3 regions of the Planococcus alkaliphilus genome follow, and region 3 is predicted to be linked to each of the others. Evidence: riboswitches for the same ligand, from Rfam matches in the RefSeq annotation. Region 3 holds a riboswitch; each other region holds the start of a gene.
The links. Region 3 has a riboswitch for lysine ahead of AC2EXB_RS06280 (Na+/H+ antiporter NhaC family protein). Riboswitches for the same ligand answer to the same signal wherever they lie in the genome.

Region 1 (4,537 bases), 1.6 Mb from region 3:
ACTTTCAGGCACGACGTAGCCGCGCGAGCGCTGCTGGATCGTATCATCTCCGACTGCACTTGCAGCAGTCAACGCTTCATCCAAATCCCCTTCTTCGAGAAGGTCCATCCCTTGTGCATGGTGGGCCCAGACGCCGGCATAATAATCCGCTTGAAGCTCGAGCTTCACTTGCAGCTTATTGTATTCCTCTTCACTCAATTGATTTCTGAGCGGCTGGACTTCTTTCATGACCCCAAGCAAGTTCTGCACATGGTGCCCGACCTCATGGGCGATTACGTAAGCCATCGCGAAATCACCGGGTGCTTGGAACTGATTCTGAAGCTCTTCATAAAAACTGAGGTCGATGTATAATTTCTGGTCTCCCGGACAATAAAACGGTCCGACTGCAGCCCCTGCTGTTCCGCAAGCAGAATTTACACTGCCATCGAAAAACACTAAGGTCGGCTCCACATACTCCATGCCTTCCTCTTCAAAAACCTGCGCCCATACCGTTTCCGTATCCGCCAAGACAACTGCCACAAAATCGGATAGCTCTGCTTCCTGCTCGGTTTCCACGTAAGGTTCGTTTGTCTGCGTTCCGCCTGAATCTAGGCCATTCAATATCGCTCCTGGATCTCCGCCAAGAAATGCAACAAGCAGAACAATCAGCAATCCGCCAATTCCACCGCCGGCAACTAGCTTGCCGCCGCCTCCCGACCCACGCCTGTCTTCTACATTTCCACTCGCTTTTCTGCCTCGCCACTTCATCAAACCACTCCTTCAACAACCTCTTTCTCCCGTTATACCCCTATTTACAAGTTTTCAAATCAATACACCGAAAGCCGATATATCAAGAACCGTTCCCGAAGATTCTTTCCGGAAGAAGGCAATTCAATTTCTTCAGCCACTTCGAACGGAGTCCGCTGCGCCAAATAACCCATAAAGTCATCAGAAGGAAAAAATAGGATCAAGTCTATTTCCCTTGCTCTTTGTTCATATGATTTCATGATGTTATTGACAACCGCGATGAAAATCTGAACAGAAAAGGGATTGAAGAAATAGAATTTATTATCTGTTTCCTCCACCTTGTATTCTTCAGCCAAACACTGGATAAATCGGATGCTTCCTCCTGTCTTCCGTTTCTTTTCATAAGCCTGTAAATTTTCTTGCGCCTGCCGATGAAAATCGGGATCCATTTCTATTCCGGCAGTTTGGGCTCCAAAGCGGTGATGAATGTAAAAGTTCAACCGCCCTTTCCCGCTGCCAAAATCGACGAGCCGATCCGAAGAAGATAAGGAGTACCGGTCGAACAATTGATCAAGAAGCGAATAAGGCGTCGGTTCATAGCGATTGTGATGAATCGATTCAGGAAATCCTTGCTGGATCTCCGATGTTTGGATAGCCAATTCCTTGTCTCTCCACTGTTCTTCCATAACACAGCTCCTTTCTTTTTAACTAAATCAAATCAGAACGGCTTGCAATATTCCATTATTTTTGATATGGTCTAGCTAATTCAATATTTTCTTGCCTGGATATTCCGGGTGAGGATAGAGGTGCAAAGACCATCAGTACGCTTACCGAGGAGTATGGGATCCGTTGACGTATGCTGAAAGGGGAATTTGCCGAAGCGATGAAAGGCTCATACTGGCTATCGCTGGTTCTGCATTGAACAAATGCTGAACTGTCATATAGGAAACTATATGGAGGGCTATCTGACACAAAGAAACAAACGCATGACATTGTTTCTATGGCAGCAACGAGACCCTCGTTGCTGCTTTTTGTTTGTTAATGACCGACCCGTTCACCTCTAAAAGCAAACCAAAAAAATGAGAAAAGGGTGGTACGATGAATTTCGGACAAGTAGTGACGGCAATGGTGACGCCATTCGACGCACAAGGTGATATAGATTTTCAGGCAACCAAAAAACTAGTGGAGCATTTGATCGCGAACGGCACGGACGCGCTAGTCGTAGCCGGCACAACCGGTGAATCTCCTACGCTGTCAACGGATGAAAAAATTGAGCTATTTAAGTTTGTGGTTAAAATAACCGACGGACGCATCCCGGTCATTGCAGGCACAGGCTCTAACGATACGCGTTCTTCGATTTCGCTCACGCGCGCAGCAGAAGAAATCGGCGTGGACGGTGTCATGCTCGTAACCCCATATTACAATAAACCTTCCCAGGAAGGCATGTTCCAGCATTTCCAAGCAATCGCCGCTTCAACGTTCCTGCCTGTGATGCTTTATAATATTCCAGGGCGCAGTGTCGTGAACCTGTCTCCTGAAACCACCATTCGCCTGTCTGCCATCAAAAATATCGTGGCGATAAAAGAAGCCAGCGGCGATCTGGATGCAGCAGCGGCAATTATTGAAAATACACCAGCTGACTTTGCGGTTTACAGCGGCGATGACGGCTTGACCTTGCCGATGCTTTCAATCGGCGGACAAGGCATCGTTTCGGTCGCAGCCCATATTATCGGGAACGATATGCAAGAAATGATTACCCTGTTCAAAGGCGGCAATGTCCAAGAAGCGGCAGCTCTTCACCGGAAACTCTTGCCGGTGATGCATGCGTTATTTGCGGCGCCAAACCCGGTGCCTGTAAAAACAGCGCTGAACTTAAGCGGCGTAGAAGTTGGCGGCGTGCGTTTGCCAATGATTCCGTTGAACGAGCAGGAACAGCAAGCTCTTCAGCACGTGCTTTCGGAAAGTCCAGCTAATCTTTCTAAACTTTAAATCCATTTCATTCAACGAAAAACTGCTGAAGCGGCTTGATGCTTCAGCAGTTTTTTTAAGGATTGGCAGTAAGTTTTTTAAACGTTTGTTTCAAGCTGCCGCCAAGCAAAAGCTGGCTGACATCAATTCCGAGGCTGATCATTGTCTGGGCCATTTCCGGACGTATGCCGGTCAGCATGCTGTGCACGCCGACCAGCCTTAATGATTGGGTCACTCGGATAATCTGTTCCGCAACTACCGCATCGACTTTAACGACCCCAGACAAATCAATAATCAAGGTTGAGATTTTTAAACGGCTGGCTTCCAGTAAGGTCTTTTCCAATATGTACTGAGCCCGATCGATATCAATTTCTCCAATCAATGGCAAAATAGCGATTTGATCGTTTACAGGCACTACCGGGGCAGACAATTTCATGAATTCGTCCCGAGCCTCCCTTAAGCTCTTCTGGTATGAATTGATATAGGCAAAGCTATAGGAATAAGCAGCGTGATCCAAAAGTGTATGAAAGTACTCCATGATTTCAAAAAGGTGCTCGAGTTTGATTTGATTGCGCATCGCTTCGGTCTTAATGATTTTGCCGATATGCTTTCGGTAAAGGGATGTCTCTGCCAAAGCAGCATCAAGCGCCATATTTTGATCGAGAAAGTAATTTCCGGTTTTTTCTCCCCAGACAGAAATTTCATCATAAGCTGTTTGCGGATCCAAAAAATGTTCAAATGACTGGGCAAGCAAGCCGATAAAACCCGCGCGGAATTCAGTGACTGCATCAATAAAACCGGCATATTCTTTCGCTTCTTCAAAACTGATGTCTTTAGAAACTTCTTCCTGTATCAATTCAGCGATGACATAGCGTTCTTCTTCCACCCGTTTGCCGAGCATTTTAATTTCTTTATCCATCCTGATCCCCCATGGTTTGAATTCAGTAGTGTTTTGAATTCATTATAACCGCCTTTCAGGTTCACGGCATACTTTTATTCAAAAGAAATTAAACCGCCTATAAGCAAGCTTAACAAGCCACCCGCACCTGCTATTCTTAAAATGCCGTCACCCGATTGCGGCCGCCCTTTTTCGAAGCGTACAAGGCTTTATCTGCCCGGCTGTATAATGTGATGCCGTTGTCTTTCTCCGAAAAAGATGCAAGGCCGATACTGACAGTGATCGCTGCATGAGCCCATTCATCCCGCTCTACACGCATTCGGATCTCTTCAGCTAAGCTTTTTGCCTGCAAGTGGTCAAATCCGGGCAATACGATGATGAACTCTTCTCCGCCAAGTCTTGCCACAATGCCGAAGGCTTCTGCTTCGCTCCGCAATTTATCAGCCAGTTCACGGAGCACCAAATCCCCGATATGATGGCCATACGTATCATTGACGTTCTTGAAAAAATCGATGTCAATCACCAATGCAGCGAGCGGCAACCCTTCTCGTGCCCGCCCAATTAAATTATCCATTTCCTTTTCCAAATAGCGCCGATTTTTCAAGCCGGTCAAAGGATCCGTGTTGGCGAGGTGCTTCAAGCCGCCATTGAGCTTTTCGAGTTCCAGCTGTTTCATTTCCACTTCTGAAAGAAGAGTTTGAAGCTTTGCATAGGCTTCTGCCGATTCCTGATTGATTTTTTCGGCCTTTTGCTTCGCCAAAAGCAGCTCCTTCTCGTATTCACCCCGGATACTCATTTCAATCAAGGCACATTCAAAAAAGCCATTTCGTTCAACGCTATTCATCAAAACTGGAATCGGCCCTTTCTGGCTTTTGATGGTGAGGGACATTTCAGTGACTTTTTTATGCAAGGTGATAGCCGGCAAAAAATAAGTTTGGAAATAAA
Region 2 (4,537 bases), 210 kb from region 3:
GAAGAATTAGACGCTGAAATGAGCGATAAAGTTAAAATCGTAAAAGTAGACGTTGATGAAAACCAAGAAACTGCAGGTAAATACGGCATCATGTCAATCCCGACTCTTCTATTGTTGAAAGACGGGGAAACAGTTGATAAAGTTGTTGGCTTCAGACCGAAAGAAGCTTTGGCTGAATTAGTTAACCAACACGCATAATTCTTAACCGGGTCCAGTGATGGCCCCGGTTTTTTAATAGGGTGAGATAATGGCAAATGAATTGATCCAACATAAATTAGCAATTCTTCCCGATCAGCCGGGCTGTTACTTAATGAAAGACCGGCAAGACACGATCATTTACGTGGGAAAAGCGAAAGTATTGAAAAATCGTGTGCGTTCTTACTTTACTGGAAGCCACGATGCGAAAACCCAGCGCTTAGTCGGAGAAATTGTCGACTTCGAATACATTGTAACGAACTCGGAAAAAGAAGCGTTGATCTTGGAGTTAAATTTGATCAAAAAGCATGATCCGAAATACAATATCATGTTAAAAGACGACAAAACTTATCCGTATTTAAAAATTACAAGTGAGCGGCATCCGAAATTGATTATTACGCGGCAAGTAAAACGCGATAAAGGAAAGTACTTTGGCCCTTATCCGAATGCCTATGCAGCGAGTGCAACAAAGAAATTGCTCGACCGGCTGTATCCGCTTCGCAAATGCCATACGATGCCGGACCGTGCCTGCCTCTACTATCACATGGGTCAATGCTTGGCGCCTTGTGTAAAACCGGTCGAAAAAGAAACTTACCAGGAAATGATCGATGATATTTCACGGTTTTTAAATGGCGGTTTCCGCGAAGTGAAACAAGACCTTGTTGAAAAAATGTCCGAAGCCGCTGAAAACTTGGAGTTTGAGCGTGCTAAGGAATACCGTGATCAAATTTCCCATATTGAAACAGTCATGGAAAAACAGAAAATGACCATGAATGACTTTACGAACCGGGATGTTTTCGGCTATGCAATTGATAAAGGCTGGATGTGTGTACAGGTCTTTTTTGTCCGCCAAGGCAAGCTGATTGAACGGGATGTTTCCTTATTCCCGCTTTACCGGGACCCTAAAGAAGAGTTCATGACGTTCCTCGGACAATTTTATGAACAATCGAACCATGTAAAGCCGAATGAAATTTTATTGCCGGAAGGCGAAGATGCTGAATTGGTGCGTGAATGGCTGGATATGCGCGTGCTTATTCCGCAGCGCGGCAAGAAAAAAGATTTGGTGGCTTTGGCAAAGAAAAATGCGGAAATCGCCATCAAAGAGAAATTCCAATTGCTTGAACGCCAAGAAGAACGCACAGTTGGTGCATGCGTGGAACTTGGAGAAGCAATGAATATCGAAACGCCGCTGCGCATTGAGGCATTCGATAACTCCCATATCCAAGGGGCTGATGCGGTTTCTGCGATGGTCGCGTTTGTGGACGGAAAACCGTCCAAAAAAGATTACCGCAAATATAAAACGCGCAGTGCTTCAAAACCGGATGATTACGCAGCCATGCGTGAAGTTATCCGCCGGCGCTATACGCGTGTGTTACGGGATAATTTGCCTCTTCCTGATTTGATCGTGATCGATGGTGGGAAAGGGCAGATGGAGTCCGCTAGGGAAATTATCGAAGACGAACTGGGCTTGTCCATTCCAATTGCGGGCCTTGCAAAAGATGCAAAACACCAAACTTCACAGCTTCTTTATGGAAATCCAGTTGAAGTCGTGCCGTTGAAACGGACGAGCGAAGCTTTTTATCTGCTGCAGCGAATTCAAGATGAAGTTCACCGTTTCGTCATAACTTTCCACCGGCAGCTGCGCGGCAAAAACTCGATCCAGTCGGCGCTTGATGGGCTGCAAGGCGTCGGGCCTAAGCGCAAACAGCAATTGCTGAAGCATTTCGGCTCCGTCAAACGCATCAAAGAAGCGTCAATCGACGAGTTAAAAGATGCAGGAATGCCGGAAAGTTTGTCTCAAACCATTTTTCAGCATTTTCAAAATGACACATTGTCAACTGAGCAGTAACATGTTATCGTAGAAGAATAATTGAATCACTTGGAAAAGTGATGATAGAGGTGCGGACGTCAATAGTAGCCATTCGGAGATTTGCAGAATCGATGAAGGATGGTGAAAGGGGCGCCCGCCGAAGTGTGCTGTAATTTGCAATACGCATGCTGGTCCTGCATTTAATAAGTGCAGGGCTGTCAGAGTTTATCTCTGGAGGGCTATCTCACATGGACGTTTTTCGTATTCGTACATGCTAAAGAGGTAGTTTGCCGGTAACTCGGTGAGCTGCCTTTTTTTTATTGGCAGGCAAAGCCATATTCAGTCTTTGCTTTTCATGTTGAGGGCCACATCGAAAAAATGTGGGAGTGGATGGAATGAAAACGGTAGTCATGAAATTTGGCGGAACATCAGTTGCAACACCGGAGAAAATTATCGGTGTCGCGAAAAGAGCCATTACTGAAAAAGAAAAAGGCAGAAGAGTCGTGATTGTTGTTTCGGCGATGGGAAAAACAACGGATACATTGCTTGGCTTGGCTAACGAAATCTCTGCTGAGCCGCCGAAACGGGAGATGGATATGCTGCTAGCGACAGGAGAACAGGTGACTATTTCATTGCTCGCCATGGCATTTAAAGCGCTCGGCCATGAAGCTTTGTCGTTTACCGGTTGGCAAGCAGGCATTGAAACAGAATCAGTGCCGCGCAATGCACGCATTGAACAAATCCATACAGAAAGGTTGGAAAAGGTGTTGGACAATGGCTATTTCTGTGTAGTTGCCGGGTTCCAAGGCGTTGATAAAATCGGCAATATCACGACACTCGGACGCGGAGGATCGGATACGACAGCGGTGGCGCTGGCAGCTGCATTAAAGGCAGACCGCTGCGATATATACACAGATGTCGATGGCGTTTACACATCTGATCCGCGTTTTGTCAGCGGCGCACGGAAGCTCGAGCAGATTTCATATGATGAAATGCTGGAATTGGCCAATCTCGGGGCTGGCGTCCTGCATCCCCGGGCAGTTGAATTTGCGAAAAATAACCAGGTTTCCCTATCGGTCAGAGCAAGTTATTCCGATGAACCCGGCACAATCATACAAGAGGTGGTCACTGTGGAAAAAAATCTTATTGTCAGAGGCGTCGCATTTGAAAAAGGAATTGCACGTGTGACAGTCACATATAAAAAACCGTTCAATGGTTCATTGGCAAATATCTTTACAAAGCTTGCTGAAAACCACATCGATGTGGACATCATCGTCCAAAGCATCACGGATGCGTTCCCGCCGTCCGTTTCTTTTTCCATTAAAGAAGAAAGTTTAGAGGAAGCGCGCCGGGTGCTTGAACAACACAAAGAAGAGATCGGTTTTGTTTCCTGTGAATTCGAAGTAGGCCTCTCGAAAGTCTCCATCGTCGGTTCCGGAATGGTTTCAAATCCGGGGGTTGCAGCGCAAATGTTCGATATTCTCCGCATGGAAGAAATTCCGGTAAAGATGGTCAGCACCTCAGAGATTAAAGTATCGGTCGTTGTGCCGTTTGTTGACATGCAAAAATCAGCGGATGCCTTGCACAGAGCCTTTGGTTTAGATGAATAAAAAAGAAAACCCCGATAAATGAAATCGGGGTTTTTCAATGGAAGGAATAAATGAATGCTCAAAAAGTGGATTTATGCTTTTTCCCGCAGATCCGTTTTCAAGGTGATCCGCACTAAATTCTTTTTCGGAAGGACTTCTTCGTAGGCTTCTGTCAAAAAACCGCTCAATTTCTGTTTTTGTTCAGCCAGAAATCCGGCTTCAAGCTTAAAGCAGCGATTTTCGATTTTGTAGGGGTGAAGTGTATAGATGGTTTCATCTTTGCCAGCCTTTTCCAGGGACAATTGGCCAAAATTTGCTTGGCTAAAAAAATCAGGTGCTTCTTCCATCGCGAAAAGAGGGAATTTGCGGGCAAGCGATTTCCCAGCCCAGTAAAGGATATCAGCTTCGTGCTGGCCTAGAACTTCTGATAATACATAGTCCCGTATAATTTCATAACCGAACTCCTGATCGGTTTCAGCTTCTTTTACAGTCATGTCGAACCCACTTTCAGTATAATAAATTAATAGTAAGAATCACTTAGAAATATGCTAGTTGCCTTGACGCTCCAATTGGGGCGGAGTACAATAAATATGTCATATTATTGTATCATGATGTTGGTTGCAGTCAATGGATGCTTTCGTAACATATCGTTTGCTCTTTTTTCTGCGTATTATTGCTTGAGGGAGGTAAAAGTTTTGGACAATCGTGAATTTTTAATGCGCAGGTTACACTCATTACTAGGAATCATTCCAGTAGGGCTGTTCTTGACGCAGCATCTAATCGTCAACCATTTTGCTACACAAGGTGAAGCTTCTTTCAACAAAGCTTCTCACTTCATGGCGAACTTGCCGTTTGTTATTTTCTTAGAGATCTTCGTTATTTATTTGCCGTTGATGTATCATGCGTTCTACGGTGTATACATAGCGTTCACGTCTAAGCATAA
Region 3 (4,537 bases):
AAAGAATTAAATGAAATCAGCGAAGCAGCCAAACTTCTGGAGAAATCAACAGATCGGGTGTATGTTGTTTTCAACAACAATTCAGGAGGCCATGCCGCTGGTGATGCAAAGCAATTCCAGCAAATGAACGGCTTGGAATTCAACGGCTTATCACCGAAGCAGCTCGATTTATTTGACGGAGGGTTTTAATGGTCTTCTTGCTGATTGCGCTTGTCGGTTTGCTTTCAGGCATCGTTGGCGCATTAATCGGACTCGGCGGCGGTGTGATCTTAGTGCCAGCTATGCTTATTCTTGGCACTTCTTTCGTCTTTTTTCCTGAACTTCCGCCTCAACAAATCGTCGGGCTTTCTGTCATCATGATGATTTTTACAGGATTGTCTTCTACGCTTTCCTATATGAAAGTCAAAACGGTGGATTACCGGAGCGGGCTGATTTTCTTCGCTGGCAGCGTACCGGGAACCATCATTGGTGCTTTTGTCAATAAAGGCCTGGATCTTCCTTCGTTTCAATTGTATTTTGGGTTTTTATTAGTTTTTCTGGCTTTGTTATTATTGGTCAAAGACCGCTTAAAAGCAGTGCGGTGGTTTGTACAAAATGGCCGCAATTTCACGTTCCGGGATTCGATGAATAAGGAGTACGTATACGGCTATCCGGTATGGTTTGCGCTTCTTCTGACATTTTCCGTCGGATTTGCATCCGGCTTATTCGGCATCGGTGGAGGATCAATCATGGTGCCGGCAATGATTCTTCTTTTTCTATTTCCTCCACATGTAGCGGTCGGGACTTCGATGTTCATGGTGTTTTTATCGGCTATTGTAAATTCCATCACCCATATTTCACTCGGCAATGTGCCTTGGCTTTACACATTAGCAGTTGTTCCCAGTGCCTATATCGGTGCAAAAATAGGGGCCGCATTTAATAAAAAATTGAATTCCGATACACTCGTCGTTATTTTGCGGATTGCTTTATTGGTTCTCGGACTGCGGTCTATTTACGAAGGAATATTTAGTTCTTAAAGAGGTGTAAGTCATGGGTGAAACCCTTCACATTTATCATACAAACGATGTGCATAGCCATTTTTCAAATTGGCCGCGCATCCGGGCGCTGCTAAAAGAGCGAAAGCGTTGGCACGAAGAAGCGGGGGATATGTGCCTCATTCTCGATATTGGTGACCATGTTGACCGCTCGCATCCTTTCACTGAAGGAACTTCAGGGAAAGGAAATATCGAATTATTGAACGATGCAGGCTACGATGCGGTGACCATCGGCAATAATGAAGGCATCACCTTGGCTAAGGAAGAGCTTGACACGCTTTATCTGCAAGCCGATTTTGACGTCATCGTCTCCAATTTGTTCGAATTGGACGGCAGCCGGCCGAATTGGGCAAAACCCTTTCAACTAATGGAAGCGAAGAGCGGCTTGAAAATTGCGTTGGTTGGGGCTACTGCAGAGTTTACGCCGTTTTACCGGCGACTGGGCTGGTCCGTTACCGACGCAAAAGATTCCATAGTCCAAGCGGTTGAGGCCATAAAAGATCAAGCCGATCTCATTATCTGTCTGTCGCATCTCGGCATTAAAGAAGATGAGCAATTGGTGGACTTGTGTCCGGAGATCGATGTATTGCTCGGAGCCCATACGCATCATATTTTCCATGATGGCAAAATGATCGGAAATACGATGCTTGGAGCAGCCGGTAAATTCGGCATCTATATCGGACACATTACGGTTGATCTTCAAAGCGGCAAGAAACAAGCGGAATTGATTGAAACCGCTATGCTTCAAAGTGTCGAAGAAGATTTTGATGAGTTGCTGATCGCACAAGGAAAAGAACAATTAAATGATCCGATTTTCTATAATGAGCAAGTACTTGATGCGGAATGGTTCAAAGACTCGAAACTCGCAGAATTGTTCGGGGAAGCGATGCTTGATTTTTCAGGAGCGGACTGCGCCATTTTCAATGCCGGGTTATTTATGGAAAATATGCCGCTTGGAACAGCGACGCGCTATGATTTCCATAAGATGCTTCCGCATCCGATCAATCCTTGCCTGATCGAATTGACAGGCGCCGAACTGAAAGAAATCTTTCTCCAATCCTTGAACGCCGAATGGCCGACTATTGAATTGAAAGGGATGGGTTTCCGTGGGGCGGTGTTCGGCAAAATGATCCGCATCAACTTATCGATGGAGAATCACCAATTATTCATTGGCGGCATTCCGGCAAATCCGGAAGAAACTTATAAATTGATTACTTTGGATATGTTCACTTTTGGTTATTTCTTCCCTTCGTTAAAAAGGGCGCCTAAGAAATACTTCATGCCTGAATTCCTGCGGGACGTCTTTAGCCAGTATTTTAGAAGCAAAGCGCTTAAATGAGTGAATATTCAAAGTATAAACTTATTTGATTTTCAAAAAAATATCGGCTATGCTAACTAAGAAATGAATTATATCGATGGGTAGAGGCTGCGGAATTTATCAGTACAATGCGCGAGTTTGACAACGTTGAACGCATTCGAAAGGAAATTTTGCCGAAGTTCTTTTTTCAGAGTCAATGGAAAAAGTGCTGGGGTCATTCTGAAGAAGAATGGCACTGTCATTTGTGCTTTGCACAAATGAAGAGCTACAGGGATGTTTGATGTATTATCACACAGACGAATTGTAGAAGGCTGATTGTACCCTAACGGTGACAATCAGCCTTTTTTCTCTTCCATCCTACAAAAAAGGAGGATTTTTCATGGAGAACACGATTTTTTCAATCTTGCCGCCAATCATCGCCATTGCGATGGTGCTATTAACGCGGCGCGTGTTGCTGTCCCTTGGAGCCGGGATTGTCGCTGCAGCATTTATCTATACCTCATTTGCTCCGGTAGCCGCTTTAAAAGAGCTTTATACGTCTTTTGCAGTTATTTTTTGGGATGAAGGCTTTAATGCTTATAATGTTTTCATTATTCTTTTCCTACTGCTTTTAGGAATCATTACCGCTTTCGTCAGCTTATCAGGAGGAAGCCATGCTTTTGCTGAGTGGGCATCGACTCGGATCAAGTCGAGAAGAGGGGCAAAAGTTGTTACAGTCGCATTAGGTATTGTCATTTTCATTGACGATTACTTTAATGCACTTGCTGTCGGGCAAGTCGCACGCCCGATTACAGACCGTTATAAAGTCTCTCGTGCGAAACTGGCTTACTTTATCGATTCTACAGCCGCGCCTGTCTGCGTTATTTCGCCGGTATCAAGCTGGGGCGCAGCCATTATCGGAATTGTAGCCACCATTTTGGCAGGGCAGACTTATGTCGAGTCGTCAGCTTTGGAAGCGTTCATTTGGATGGCACCGATGAACTTTTATGTGGTTGCTTCTCTTGCAATCGTCTTTTTTGTCGCAATTCGAGACGTGGATTTTGGCGAGATGAAAAAGCATGAAACCCTAGCTCTTACAAAAGGCCAATTATTCGATCCGGATAAAACGATTCCAGGTGAAATGAAAGAAGAATTTCCAAGCCATTCACATGGCCGGGTTCTGGATTTATTATTGCCGATCTTCGTATTGGTCGTAGGAACTGTCAGTGCAATGATGTGGACCGGCTATCAAAATGCGGAACAAGTTTTTGATATTTGGCTGATTTTCGAAAATACGGATGTACCTGCTTCTCTTCTAGTGGGCGGCGTATTGGGGGCATTAACTTCCGTCATTCTTTACTTGCTGCAAATGCGCAAAAACGAAACAGCCAATGCCGGTTGGGTGGCGAAAGGCATTTTGGCTGGGGTGAGATCGATGTTGGGAGCAGTGATGATTCTTATCTTCGCTTGGTCATTGACTTATCTGATCGATAGTCTTGAAACCGGAAAATATTTAGCGGATGTCGTTACAGAAGCTAATATGCCAACTTCAATTCTTCCAGTTTTGCTGTTTCTGCTAGCAGGCATCATGGCATTTTCTACAGGAACATCTTGGGGTTCATTCGGGATCTTGCTGCCAATTGCTGGGCAGATTATGTCTCAAGCTGAACCGGAATTATTATTGCCGACGCTTTCAGCGGTTTTAGCAGGTGCAGTATTCGGCGATCATTGTTCGCCGATTTCAGATACGACGATCCTTTCCTCTACAGGAGCAGGAAGCAATCATATGGACCATGTGATTACCCAGTTGCCTTATGCTATTACAGCCGCGTTAATTGCTGCGGTAGGGTATATTGTCATAGGGTTCACAAATTCACTTTTACTGTCTTTAGGCGTAGTGATTGTTATTTTGGCGATATTATTCATCGTCTGGTCAAGACGCACGACTATTGCTGAAAAACACAATAAACTAGTATAAATTTGAAAGCAGAGAAGTTACTTCTCTGCTTTTTTATTATTTCGCAAATAGTTTTAATTAAAAAAAACGAGAAATTATCTTTACTTTGCCAAACTCCCTCGTTATACTATTTTTAGATTAGCAATAATCTGAAAATAAACAAACTTCCTATTTTTCTGTAAGAAAAATGGAAGAACACTAAGGGGGAAGAGAGATGGAACGTTCGCAATGGGGTACGCGAGCCGGATT

Region 1: it holds a riboswitch for lysine, as region 3 does, so the genes downstream of both, dapA (4-hydroxy-tetrahydrodipicolinate synthase) here and AC2EXB_RS06280 (Na+/H+ antiporter NhaC family protein) in region 3, are expected to answer to the same signal.
Region 2: it holds a riboswitch for lysine, as region 3 does, so the genes downstream of both, AC2EXB_RS07420 (aspartate kinase) here and AC2EXB_RS06280 (Na+/H+ antiporter NhaC family protein) in region 3, are expected to answer to the same signal.

The regions. Positions count from the first base shown of each region.
Region 1 is NZ_CM168060.1:3,287,311-3,291,847, forward strand. It holds gene ypfJ (KPN_02809 family neutral zinc metallopeptidase) at 1-747, opposite strand, end outside; gene AC2EXB_RS17090 (SAM-dependent methyltransferase) at 807-1,412, opposite strand; lysine riboswitch at 1,520-1,698, shown strand; gene dapA (4-hydroxy-tetrahydrodipicolinate synthase) at 1,825-2,715, shown strand; gene AC2EXB_RS17100 (STAS domain-containing protein) at 2,771-3,613, opposite strand; gene AC2EXB_RS17105 (GGDEF domain-containing protein) at 3,750-4,537, opposite strand, start outside.
Region 2 is NZ_CM168060.1:1,429,700-1,434,236, forward strand. It holds gene trxA (thioredoxin) at 1-198, shown strand, start outside; gene uvrC (excinuclease ABC subunit UvrC) at 248-2,044, shown strand; lysine riboswitch at 2,082-2,255, shown strand; gene AC2EXB_RS07420 (aspartate kinase) at 2,401-3,615, shown strand; gene AC2EXB_RS07425 (YslB family protein) at 3,687-4,088, opposite strand; gene AC2EXB_RS07430 (succinate dehydrogenase cytochrome b558 subunit) at 4,311-4,537, shown strand, end outside.
Region 3 is NZ_CM168060.1:1,217,132-1,221,668, forward strand. It holds gene AC2EXB_RS06265 (DUF72 domain-containing protein) at 1-189, shown strand, start outside; gene AC2EXB_RS06270 (sulfite exporter TauE/SafE family protein) at 189-1,016, shown strand; gene AC2EXB_RS06275 (bifunctional metallophosphatase/5'-nucleotidase) at 1,030-2,373, shown strand; lysine riboswitch at 2,447-2,628, shown strand; gene AC2EXB_RS06280 (Na+/H+ antiporter NhaC family protein) at 2,732-4,309, shown strand; gene AC2EXB_RS06285 (sodium-dependent transporter) at 4,503-4,537, shown strand, end outside.